3 regions of the Kluyvera sp. 1366 genome follow, and region 1 is predicted to be linked to each of the others. Evidence: predicted binding sites of a transcription regulator. Region 1 holds the regulator's gene; each other region holds the start of a gene.
What was found. The regulator Fur, encoded in region 1, represses iron uptake genes when iron is present. The targets are predictions, from matches to a motif close to ATAATAATGAGAACNACTATCAA.
Positions count from the first base shown of each region.

Region 2: the regulator Fur is predicted to act here: its motif matches at 2,009-2,031, upstream of fes (enterochelin esterase).
Region 3: the regulator Fur is predicted to act here: its motif matches at 1,088-1,110, upstream of ACVLVH_RS13515 (isochorismate synthase).

Region 1 is NZ_JBTRDW010000004.1:193,551-196,830, reverse strand. It holds gene glnS (glutamine--tRNA ligase) at 1-546, shown strand, start outside; gene ACVLVH_RS10225 (hypothetical protein) at 782-1,177, shown strand; gene fur (ferric iron uptake transcriptional regulator) at 1,239-1,688, opposite strand; gene fldA (flavodoxin FldA) at 2,043-2,573, opposite strand; gene ybfE (LexA regulated protein) at 2,711-2,986, opposite strand; gene ybfF (esterase) at 3,154-3,280, opposite strand, start outside.
Region 2 is NZ_JBTRDW010000001.1:185,912-189,191, forward strand. It holds gene ACVLVH_RS00845 (amino acid adenylation domain-containing protein) at 1-326, opposite strand, end outside; gene ACVLVH_RS00850 (MbtH family protein) at 379-600, opposite strand; gene fes (enterochelin esterase) at 593-1,951, opposite strand; gene ACVLVH_RS00860 (TonB-dependent siderophore receptor) at 2,230-3,280, shown strand, end outside.
Region 3 is NZ_JBTRDW010000005.1:371,197-374,476, reverse strand. It holds gene ACVLVH_RS13515 (isochorismate synthase) at 1-1,060, opposite strand, end outside; gene fepB (Fe2+-enterobactin ABC transporter substrate-binding protein) at 1,237-2,202, shown strand; gene entS (enterobactin transporter EntS) at 2,197-3,280, opposite strand, start outside.

The sequences.
Region 1 (3,280 bases):
GAGATGGGCACGCGTGAAGTGCCATTCAGCCGTGAAGTGTGGATCGATCGCGCTGACTTCCGTGAAGAAGCCAACAAGCAGTATAAGCGTTTGGTGCTGGGTAAAGAAGTGCGTCTGCGTAATGCTTACGTGATCCGTGCCGAACGTGTGGCGAAGGATGCTGAAGGCAATATTACCTGCATCTATTGTACTTGCGACGTTGATACGCTGAGCAAAGATCCGGCCGATGGCCGTAAAGTGAAAGGTGTTATCCATTGGGTTTCTGCAATCCACGCGCTGCCAGCGGAATTCCGCCTGTACGATCGTCTGTTCAGTGTGCCAAATCCGGGCGCGGCTGAGGATTTCCTCACCACCATCAACCCAAACTCACTGGAAATCAAACAGGGCTTCGTTGAGCCTGGTTTACGTGCTGCCGATTCGATGGCACCGTACCAGTTCGAACGTGAAGGCTATTTCTGTGCTGATAGCGTCTATTCACAGCCCTCCAGGCTGGTGTTTAACCGCACCGTAGGTTTGCGTGATACCTGGGCAAAAATCGGCGATTAATAGTTTTAGTCGCGAGCACGATAAGATCATGAAAGGGCGAGCAATCGCCCTTTTTTATTATCTCAATTTGGCCAGATACGACCTTTTATGCTGCACGCCTCAATTCGCCTTTAATTCCCTATTTGCGACTATTCTGACTTTAGAAAAATTAACCCATTTGGCAGTGTGAAAAACTTTTTTTCAGGTAGGCTATGCGCTCTCAGACGGTGCTCTGCGGCTTATCTAAGGAAAAAAAATGACAACTCTCGCCCAGGAAGCCAGGCATAGCGTGGTGGTTTTACATCAGCTTATTGAACGTATTTTCAATCAGGCGGAAGGCAGTGACGACAGCATTGATCTGTTTTTATCGCACTTTCATCCCGAGTTCAAAATGGTCACGCCGCAAGGCAAACGATTGGACCTCAATGAAATGGAAGTGCTGTTTCGCCAGTTACAGGGGCAGCGTGAAGGCATGCGCATTGCCACCAGTGAGCACGCCATCATCTCGCAGCAAAGCGAGGAAGTGACGATTCAGTATCGTGAATTACAGATGATGAACGGCATCAATCAGAGCCGCATTTCACTGGCGGTATTGGATTGCAGCACCGCCATTCCGCGCTGGCGCTACCTGCAGGAAACGCTTGTCGCCTGATTACAGGCATAAAAAAACCGGCTCAAGCGCCGGTTTTTTTTATACTGCATAGCACACTCAATTACTTATCGTGGAGCGTATCGTCTTCGCGGCAGTCTCCCAAAGCACAATGACCGTACAGGTACAGGCTGTGGTTGCTGAGCTTAATGCCGTGGCGAGTGGCAATTTCACGCTGACGCGTTTCGATTGATTCATCGCTGAATTCTATAACTTTGCCACAATCCAGGCAGATCAAGTGATCGTGGTGATGCTGCTGAGTCAGTTCGAAGACAGATTTGCCGCCTTCAAAGTTGTGACGGGTTACGATGCCCGCGTCGTCAAACTGGTTAAGAACGCGATACACCGTTGCCAGACCAATCTCTTCGCCCATATCAATCAGGCGCTTATACAAATCTTCCGCACTGACGTGATGGGACTCTGGGCCGGGTCCCTGAAGCACTTCCAGAATTTTCAGTCTGGGTAGCGTGACTTTCAGGCCAGCCTTCTTCAATGCGGAGTTGTTGTCAGTCATGCGGATATTGTCCTGTTACTTTGCTAGTCACTTGCGGCGCAGGGGCCTTGAATGTTTAGGTCAACGCGCATTCTCATTTGCGTCTCATTATAGAACTCAAGCAGTGAAATGAAAACCAAGGCAACGTCCTTAATCACCAAAGTTTGTAAGGATATCGTCACTAACGTCTTCAAGACGCTTGGGTTTTGGATTCCATTTCACTCAGCCTCATTCTACTGCCAGAGGAATAAGCGGATGACCATTGCGGGTATTCTACAGATTTGCGGGGAAAAGTTAAAAAACCGTAGCTATTATTTTTATAGGAAATTCCGTTACCCGATGTGAGGCAGTGCGCACATCGGGCAGAGCAGGGAATTAAGCTTCAATAATCTCTTTCAGCTGCAGCTCATCAAAGATCTGCTTCACCCACTTCTCAACGCGTTCGTTGGTCAATTCCGGCTGACGGTCTTCGTCAATGGCCAAACCAAGGAAGTTTTTGTCATCGGCCAGGCCTTTAGAGGCTTCGAAGTGATAGCCTTCGGTTGGCCAGTGACCGACGATCACCGCACCATTCGGCTCAATGATGTCACGGATAGTGCCCATCGCATCACAGAAGTACTCGGCGTAATCTTCCTGATCGCCACAACCAAACAGCGCTACCAGCTTACCATTGAAATCAATCTCTTCCAGCGTCGGGAAGAAATCGTCCCAGTCACACTGCGCTTCGCCGTAATACCAGGTTGGGATACCCAGCAGCAGGATGTCGAACGCTTCGAGATCTTCTTTGGTGCTCTTAGCAATGTCATGCACTTCGGCGACATCTTTACCCAGTTGTTTCTGGATCATCTTTGCAATGTTTTCAGTGTTGCCGGTATCGCTGCCGAAGAAAATGCCTACGATTGCCATGGGTTAGGTAACCTCTTAAATCCTGATTGTGAAAGTAAGTCAGTTGACTGCACAGTTATGCGAATAATAGCAGACCGGTAAAAAGTGCGGAACGTATAAAACCGTGACTTTGTGTTCCAGCGTGCGGTCTTCGCGCGTTACGACAGTTTGAGCTGTGCCAGCAGCATTTGTTCAATCAATTCGCTGCGACTGATGTTTTGCTGATCGGCTAGCGTGCTGAGGGCGTCAACCGCCTCGCTCGACATCTTCAGCTCAACACGACGCAGCCCACGCACTTTATCGCGCTTGAGCTGATTGCGTTTGTTGATGCGTAACTGTTCATCACGCGTCAGCGGGCTGGTTTTCGGGCGACCAGGACGCCGCTCGTCTGCGAAGAGATCAAGCGTAGTGCGGTCTGTCTGTTCTTTTGCCATGGTTTGTAAAACTGAGTGGGCGCGAACGGCGGAAAGGCGCTGCGCGATTAAAACATTATCGGCCCGACCACGGCGAAAAAATATCCGTGGCAAATTTTTAGCGCGACATCATACTCCAGCGCCTTCCCTGACGCCAACCCTAAAGCGCAAGCGGCAAGCTTTTGCTTTTACAGGTTAAAAAAACGCCGAACGGCGCGTAACACCGCATCGGGTTTCTCGGCGTGCACCCAGTGTCCAGCACCGCTGATCACATGTGCATGTGCCTGCGGGAACTGACGCAGCAGCGCATCGCGA
Region 2 (3,280 bases), on a different contig from region 1:
GCGAGATCTGCCTGCATCAGTTTGTGCGCCTGGCTGCTGGCATCGCCGCGCTGGCTGAAATCGTGCCATTCCGGCGCGACCGGCGCTTGTGCACCAAACCACTGCGCCGGATTGCCCTGCTCATCCAGGCCGAAGCGCGCCTGCACGGTATCGGCTTCCGCCATTGCCTGCTGAATGGCGCTGTCCATCGCCGCGCGATTGATGTCGCCGTGCAGCACGCTGTAGTGCGCCACGGTAAATTGATTGCGCTGCTGCGCAATGCTGTCAGCGATCCAGATGCCGGGCTGCGCCGCGACTAACGGATAAGGTTGGTTGAACGTTGCCAAAGGACAATTCCTGTCGAGAAAAACAATTTAAAAAAGAGAAAGTTAAAAAAATTTAATGCGCGGTAGACGACGTCTGTTGCGTCGCTGGCCGCATGTCGTGCCAGTTTGCTTCGATAAACTCAATGGCGGCGCTGCGCGTCAGCGGTCCCGCCACGTTGTGCCAACCTGCCGGAACCGGAGCAAAAGCGGGCCACAGGCTGTATTGCTGGCGCGCGTTAAGTAGCACCAGAAAATCGAGCGCGTCGTTATCAAACGGATTCTGTTGTTCAGACATGGTGGTTACCTTCAGAGGTTGATGTAGGGGAGAGAAAATCGGCCAGCAGCCAGCGGCAGCCGTCGATCAAACCGCCACGCCAGCACAACGCATCGTGCCCTCCGGCGAAGCGGCGAAAATGTAATTCATGGCCTGCGGCCTGTAGCGCCGGGGCGATCTGTTGGTTGACGTACACCATGTCCGCCTCGCGATCGCCCACTTCCTGGAAAATCTTCAGCTTGCCCGGCGGTAAATCGCCCTGTTGCAGCCGCTCGAGTAGCAAGCCGGGTGCGTGCTGCTCGCGGTTGGCGTAGTCTCGGATGTATTGCAGATGCGGCCACCAGAAGGAGCCGGATTGCGTGAGAATGCGGCCAAAACGCTGCGGCCAGTGCAAACCGGCATAGAGCGCGGCGAGTCCGCCATAGCTTTGCCCGGCCACCAGCGTGCGGTCGGCGTCGCTGCTGAACGCCGCGTGCTGGCGTGCCAGCGGTAACAGTTCCTGCTGCACCGCCTGCCAGAAAGTTTCATTGCACGGCAGTTCGGCTTCGCGGTGCTGGCTGTCGATGACATCGATAAACAGCCAGCAGGCAGGCGGCAGTGTGCCATCGGCGGTGACCTTATCCAGCGCGCTGAAAATCGGTTGGCCGTAGACCCAGTTTTGTCCATCGAGCAGAATCGCCAGCGGACGCTGTTCGGGCTGAGCGGTTGTTCCGGTGTTGTAGAGCCAGACGTTGCGTGTGACGTTGAGCAACGCGCTGTGCCACTGCAGGGTTTGCAGCGTATCCGGCCAGGTTTCCGCCATGCCGGCATCCAGCGCGCGCCAGGCCGATTGATCCGGCGCATCCGGCATGTGCGCGTTGCTCAGCGCAAAACGGCGACTGCTGAGAAACGGCGGCGTGGGATTGAATTTGTCGGGGATCGCTAACGGCATCAGCGAGATCCACCACTTACGCTGCAGCGCGCGGCATTCGGCATCATCGCCACAAAACAGCGGCGGTAACTGCTGCGCGGTGGCGGGGATCAGGCTGTAACTGCCGCGCCAGTCAGATTCAATGGCGGTCGACCAATACCAGACGTTACTGTCGCCGACGCGCACCAGACTTTCTGGCGCTTCGCTGTGGTGATCGGTGACGCCGTTAATATCGATATAAACCCGTTCAGTGGAAGAACGTGCGGAATGTCCTTCGGGATCGCGCCAGAAGAAGTGCATGGTCGTTTGACCGCTTTCGTCACGCTCCACCAGCGGCGTACCTACCGCATACAGCCGCTGCCACCAGCTTTCGCTTCCTATTTCGGCCTGCTGCAACCATTGCGCGACTGTTCCGGCGGGCAACCACGTCTGCGTCGTATTTTCTGCGCTTGTTTGAAACATCCTGCAACCCATCTCCACATTTTGTTCACTGTCTTTACTTAATCAAAGCTAATGCAAATGCTATTGATAACGATTTACATTTGCAATATGATTTTTCGTGCCTGATAAACCTTCGTAATTTCAGTGGATTATTTTGTGAAGGACGTCACGCGGGGAGATTAGGACCGTCAATTACGCAAGAGATTAATATTTCAATCCGTTACGGCCATTGTCGTTAGGCGAGGGCGACTGAACGGATTATTTCATTTACAAGGCAGTTTGAAATAGAGATGGCAACTATGTCCGTTAACGCTAAAAATTCAGCAATACCTGCTGTGGCACGGCAGTTCAGATTCAATCCTCTGTACCTTTCTCTGGCCTCAATTCTGTTGGTGACACCAGCCGCCTTCAGCGTGGCTGCCGAAGAGACCCTTACCGTCAACGCCGACACGCGTGAAAGCGTGACTTCGCCGCTGCAGGGCTACGTGGCGAAAGAGAGCGCGGCAGGCACCAAAACCGCGACGCCGCTGCGCAAAACCCCGCAATCCATTTCGGTAATTACCCGCGAGCAGATGGACGATCAGGCTGCGGCTTCCGTTGCGGACGCGCTGAGCTACAGCAGCGGCGTGTTGACCAACTATCGCGGTAACTCCAACCGTAATGATGAGATCATCGCGCGCGGTTTCCGCTATGCGCCGAAATTCCTCGATGGCCTGAGCTACGGTTTATCCGGCCAGGCGGGCGCAGCGGGGCAGATCGATCCCTGGTTGCTGGAGCGCGTAGAGATGATCCACGGCCCAGCTTCTGTGCTGTACGGCCAGGTGAATCCGGGCGGTATCGTGGCCATGACCAGCAAGCGCCCGACCGCGCAGAGCATTCACAAAGTGCAGCTCAGCACCGGCAACCAGCATTTGGGTGAAGCGGCGTTTGATTTTGGCGGCAAGCTGAATGATGACAACACGCTGTTTTACCGCCTGAACGGTATTGCCAGCACCAAACATGAGTTCGTTAAGGACAATAAGCAGCAGCGCATGGCGATTGCGCCAGCGATAACCTGGCTGCCTAACGCGGACACCAGCTTTACGCTGCTGACGATGTATCAGAACGAGCCGAAAGCGGGATACCGTAACTTCCTGCCGGCCAGCGGTACGCTGAAAGAGAGCAGCGCGGGCTTTATCCCTTACGATTTCAACGTCAGCGATCCGAGCTTCAACGAAGCCAAGCGCGAACAGACTTCGATCGGCTATATCTTCGAGCACAATTTAAGCGATAACGTCAGCTTCACGCAGAATCTGCGCTACAGCAACATGGACGAATCGTACAAATATCTGGTGTATACCTTTGATGCCG
Region 3 (3,280 bases), on a different contig from region 1:
GCACGGTGCCGCAGCGGATGGTGACCACCCATTCGCCATTGCCCTGGCTATCGCACCAGCCGACGATGCCGCCAAATAGTTGGCGATCAAAAGGTTCCAGCTGCTGAATAAGCTGCTGCGCGCGCTGATGGGGGAAACCGCTCAACGCAGGCGTCGGGTGCAGCAGGCAGGCCAGCGACAGCGCATTTTCGCGCTCATCCTGCACTTCGCCGTCGATTTGCGTGGCGAGATGCCACAGCGTGGCGGTGGTAATCAGCGACGGAATGGTCGGCACCGACAGCAAACGGCTGCGCGGCTGCAAGGTGTCGCGCATCGCGTCGGTCACCAGTTTGTGCTCATGACGATCTTTGCCGGAATCCATCAGCGTATCGCCAGCGGCACGATCCTGCTGGGCATCGTCGTGATTGCGCCGCGCTGAGCCCGCCAGCGGACAAGAGCTAAAATCGCGCCCCTGTTTGCGCAGCATCAGCTCCGGACTGGCACCAATCAGCGCACCGCCTTGCGGCAGCGGCAGATGGAAATGGTAGCTGTTGGGGTTCTGCGCAATCACGCGCTGCATCAGCGCTGCGGTATCAACCGGCTGTTCGCTAACGATATCCATCAGACGCGACAGCACCACTTTATCCAGATCGCCGCGCTGCGTGGCCGCCACCGCATCTGCCACCATCGTGGTAAACACATCGTGATCCGGCACTGCGGTGCGACGTCGCACCTGCGGCAGATCGCTGACGTTTTCCGGCAACGCGTTTTGCAGGTCAGCGCGATTAAACGTCTGATAGGATTCAGGAATAAACAGCGCGGCGGGCTGGCTGACGTCAAACGGGATCGCCCCGACCAGAATCGGATTGTCGATGCCCTGTTTTTTCGCCGCGGCAAAATGCTGACGTAACTGTTGTTGGAAATCACCGTCCAGCGACGCGGCGTCATCTACCGGCGCGGTAACGGTGGTATAGCATCCTTGCGTTGCCAAACTACGCCACGGCGAGGTAAAGAGGAAACCACGGCTTAGCGCGGAATAATCCTTCAGCCAGGCATTTTCAAACGTGGAAGATTCCACCATAATTTTCACCTATAAATGATAAGATTATTAAGAATGATTATCATTTTTATTATGGGCCTGTAACCTACGTCGATTGGGCAAAAGTGTCAATCCATTCGCGGGATTTCAGCTGCGTTTAGCCGTAATCAGGCGCTGACGCTCAGCAGGGCAATATGCTAAAAAGTGGACCAAAACTTATGAATAAATGCGGTTTTTGGGGCATTGCAGCCCTTATAGGTGTTTTCCAGATTTTCACCAGCGTCGCTTATGCCGAACAAGGTTGGCCGCGCACCGTTCAGGGTGCCAACGGATCGATCACGCTCAATCACGCGCCGCAGCGCATTGTCTCGACCAGCGTCACGCTGACCGGATCGCTGCTGGCCATTGATGCGCCGGTGATTGCTTCCGGCGCGACTGCGCCGAACAGTCGCCTGGCCGACGATCAGGGTTTCTTTCGCCAGTGGAGCGACGTTGCCAAAAAGCAGCATCTTCAACGTCTGTACATCGGTGAGCCGAATGCCGAAGCGGTTGCCGCGCAAGCGCCGGATCTGATTATCGTCAGCGCCACCGGCAACGATTCTGCCATCAAGCTCGCCGAACAGTTTTCGGCTATTGCACCGACGCTGGTGGTCAATTACGACGACAAAAGCTGGCAGGATGTCGTCACGCAGTTAGGCCAGGCGACCGGGCATGAAGCGCAGGCGGCGCAGCGCATTAAAGCTTTCGACGATCGTGAAGCGGCGCTGAAAAAAGCCATCACGCTGCCACCGCAGCCGGTCTCCGCCATGGTATGGAACGGCGGCGGACGCGCAGTCAATGTGTGGACCGCGGCTTCGGCGCAGGGCAAGCTGCTGGAACAACTTGGCTTCACCCTGGCAACGCCACCGGCGACGGTTGAGCAGGGACACAGCATGGGACAGCGCAAAGACATCATTCAGCTGTCGGGCGAAAACGTTGCCAGCGGCCTGACCGGTAAAACCTTCCTGCTGTTCGCCGCTGACGATAAAACCACGCAATCGGTGTTGAACAATCCGTTCCTTGCACAAAACGCGGCGGTGCAGGGCAAGCAGGTTTACGAGCTGGGCGTCGATTCCTTCCGTCTTGATTACTACAGCGCCAGCAATCTGCTGGCGCGTCTGGAGAAGCTGTTCGTTAAATCATGATGCCTGTTCCGTCAGCTCCGGTGCTGGCGGATGGTAACGACGTAAACGGCCCATCACCCACCACATCACGATGCCGAGCAGCGCCGCCGTAAAGCCAAATACCGCGGCGGCCTGCGGTGGCAGCAGCCATGAACCCATCGCACCAATCACCGCCGCACCAATCGCATCGCCGGTCACGTTCTGCGCGGTCCACAAGCCGTTGATGCGGCCTAACAGATGATCTGGCGTTAATGCCTGAATCATCGCGTACTGCACCAGGCTGTTGATGGCGCTGAAGTAACCGAAAGCGACTAAACAGGCTAACGCCAGCGGCAGGTTCGGCATCTGGCTAAACAAACCCAACGCGACAAACGCTGCAATCGCACTGCCGAGCACCAGCTGTCCGGGACGCGCGGCGTGTTTCAGTTTACCGCTGGTGAACGCGCCGATAGCTGCGCCGAGCGGCACGGCGGCATACATCAGGCCAAGCTGGTCAGCGCTCACTGACCAATGCGGCGCAAGCGACGGATAGAGCACGCGCACCGCGCTGGCCAGCGTGACTAATGCGCCAATCAGCGCCACCATGCCGACAATCGGGCTGGCGAAAAGAAACTGCACGCCAGCGGCGAGGGATTTCAGCGGATGTTCACGCGGTTGTGGCGGCGGCGGCAAAGTGGGCAATTTCAGCAGCGTTAACACGGTAAGTAAGGTGCCAAAGGCAGCGAGTGCGTAGTTCCACGTCACGCCGCCGTGAGCAATCACCAGACCAGCAATCGCGGGCGATAAAATGGAGCCGAAGCGCACCGTCAACATGGTGATAGCGCCCGCCTGCATAATGTTTTCCCTACCGACCAGCGCGGGCGTCGCCGCCAGCAGCGCGGTGACGCCAATCGCGCCGAAAAAACCATCCCAGAAACCCAGCAGATAAACCGCGATCAGAGAGGGTTCTGGCAGCGCGGCGTTAATCGCCAGCGCGATAAAACCTAAGCCGCAGGTGGATCGGGCAAACAAAATCAGCTTTTTGCGTTCATGGCGATCCGCCAAAACGCCGCCGGTGAGCAGGCCGATAAACATGCCGGCAGCGGCCAGCGTCACCGCC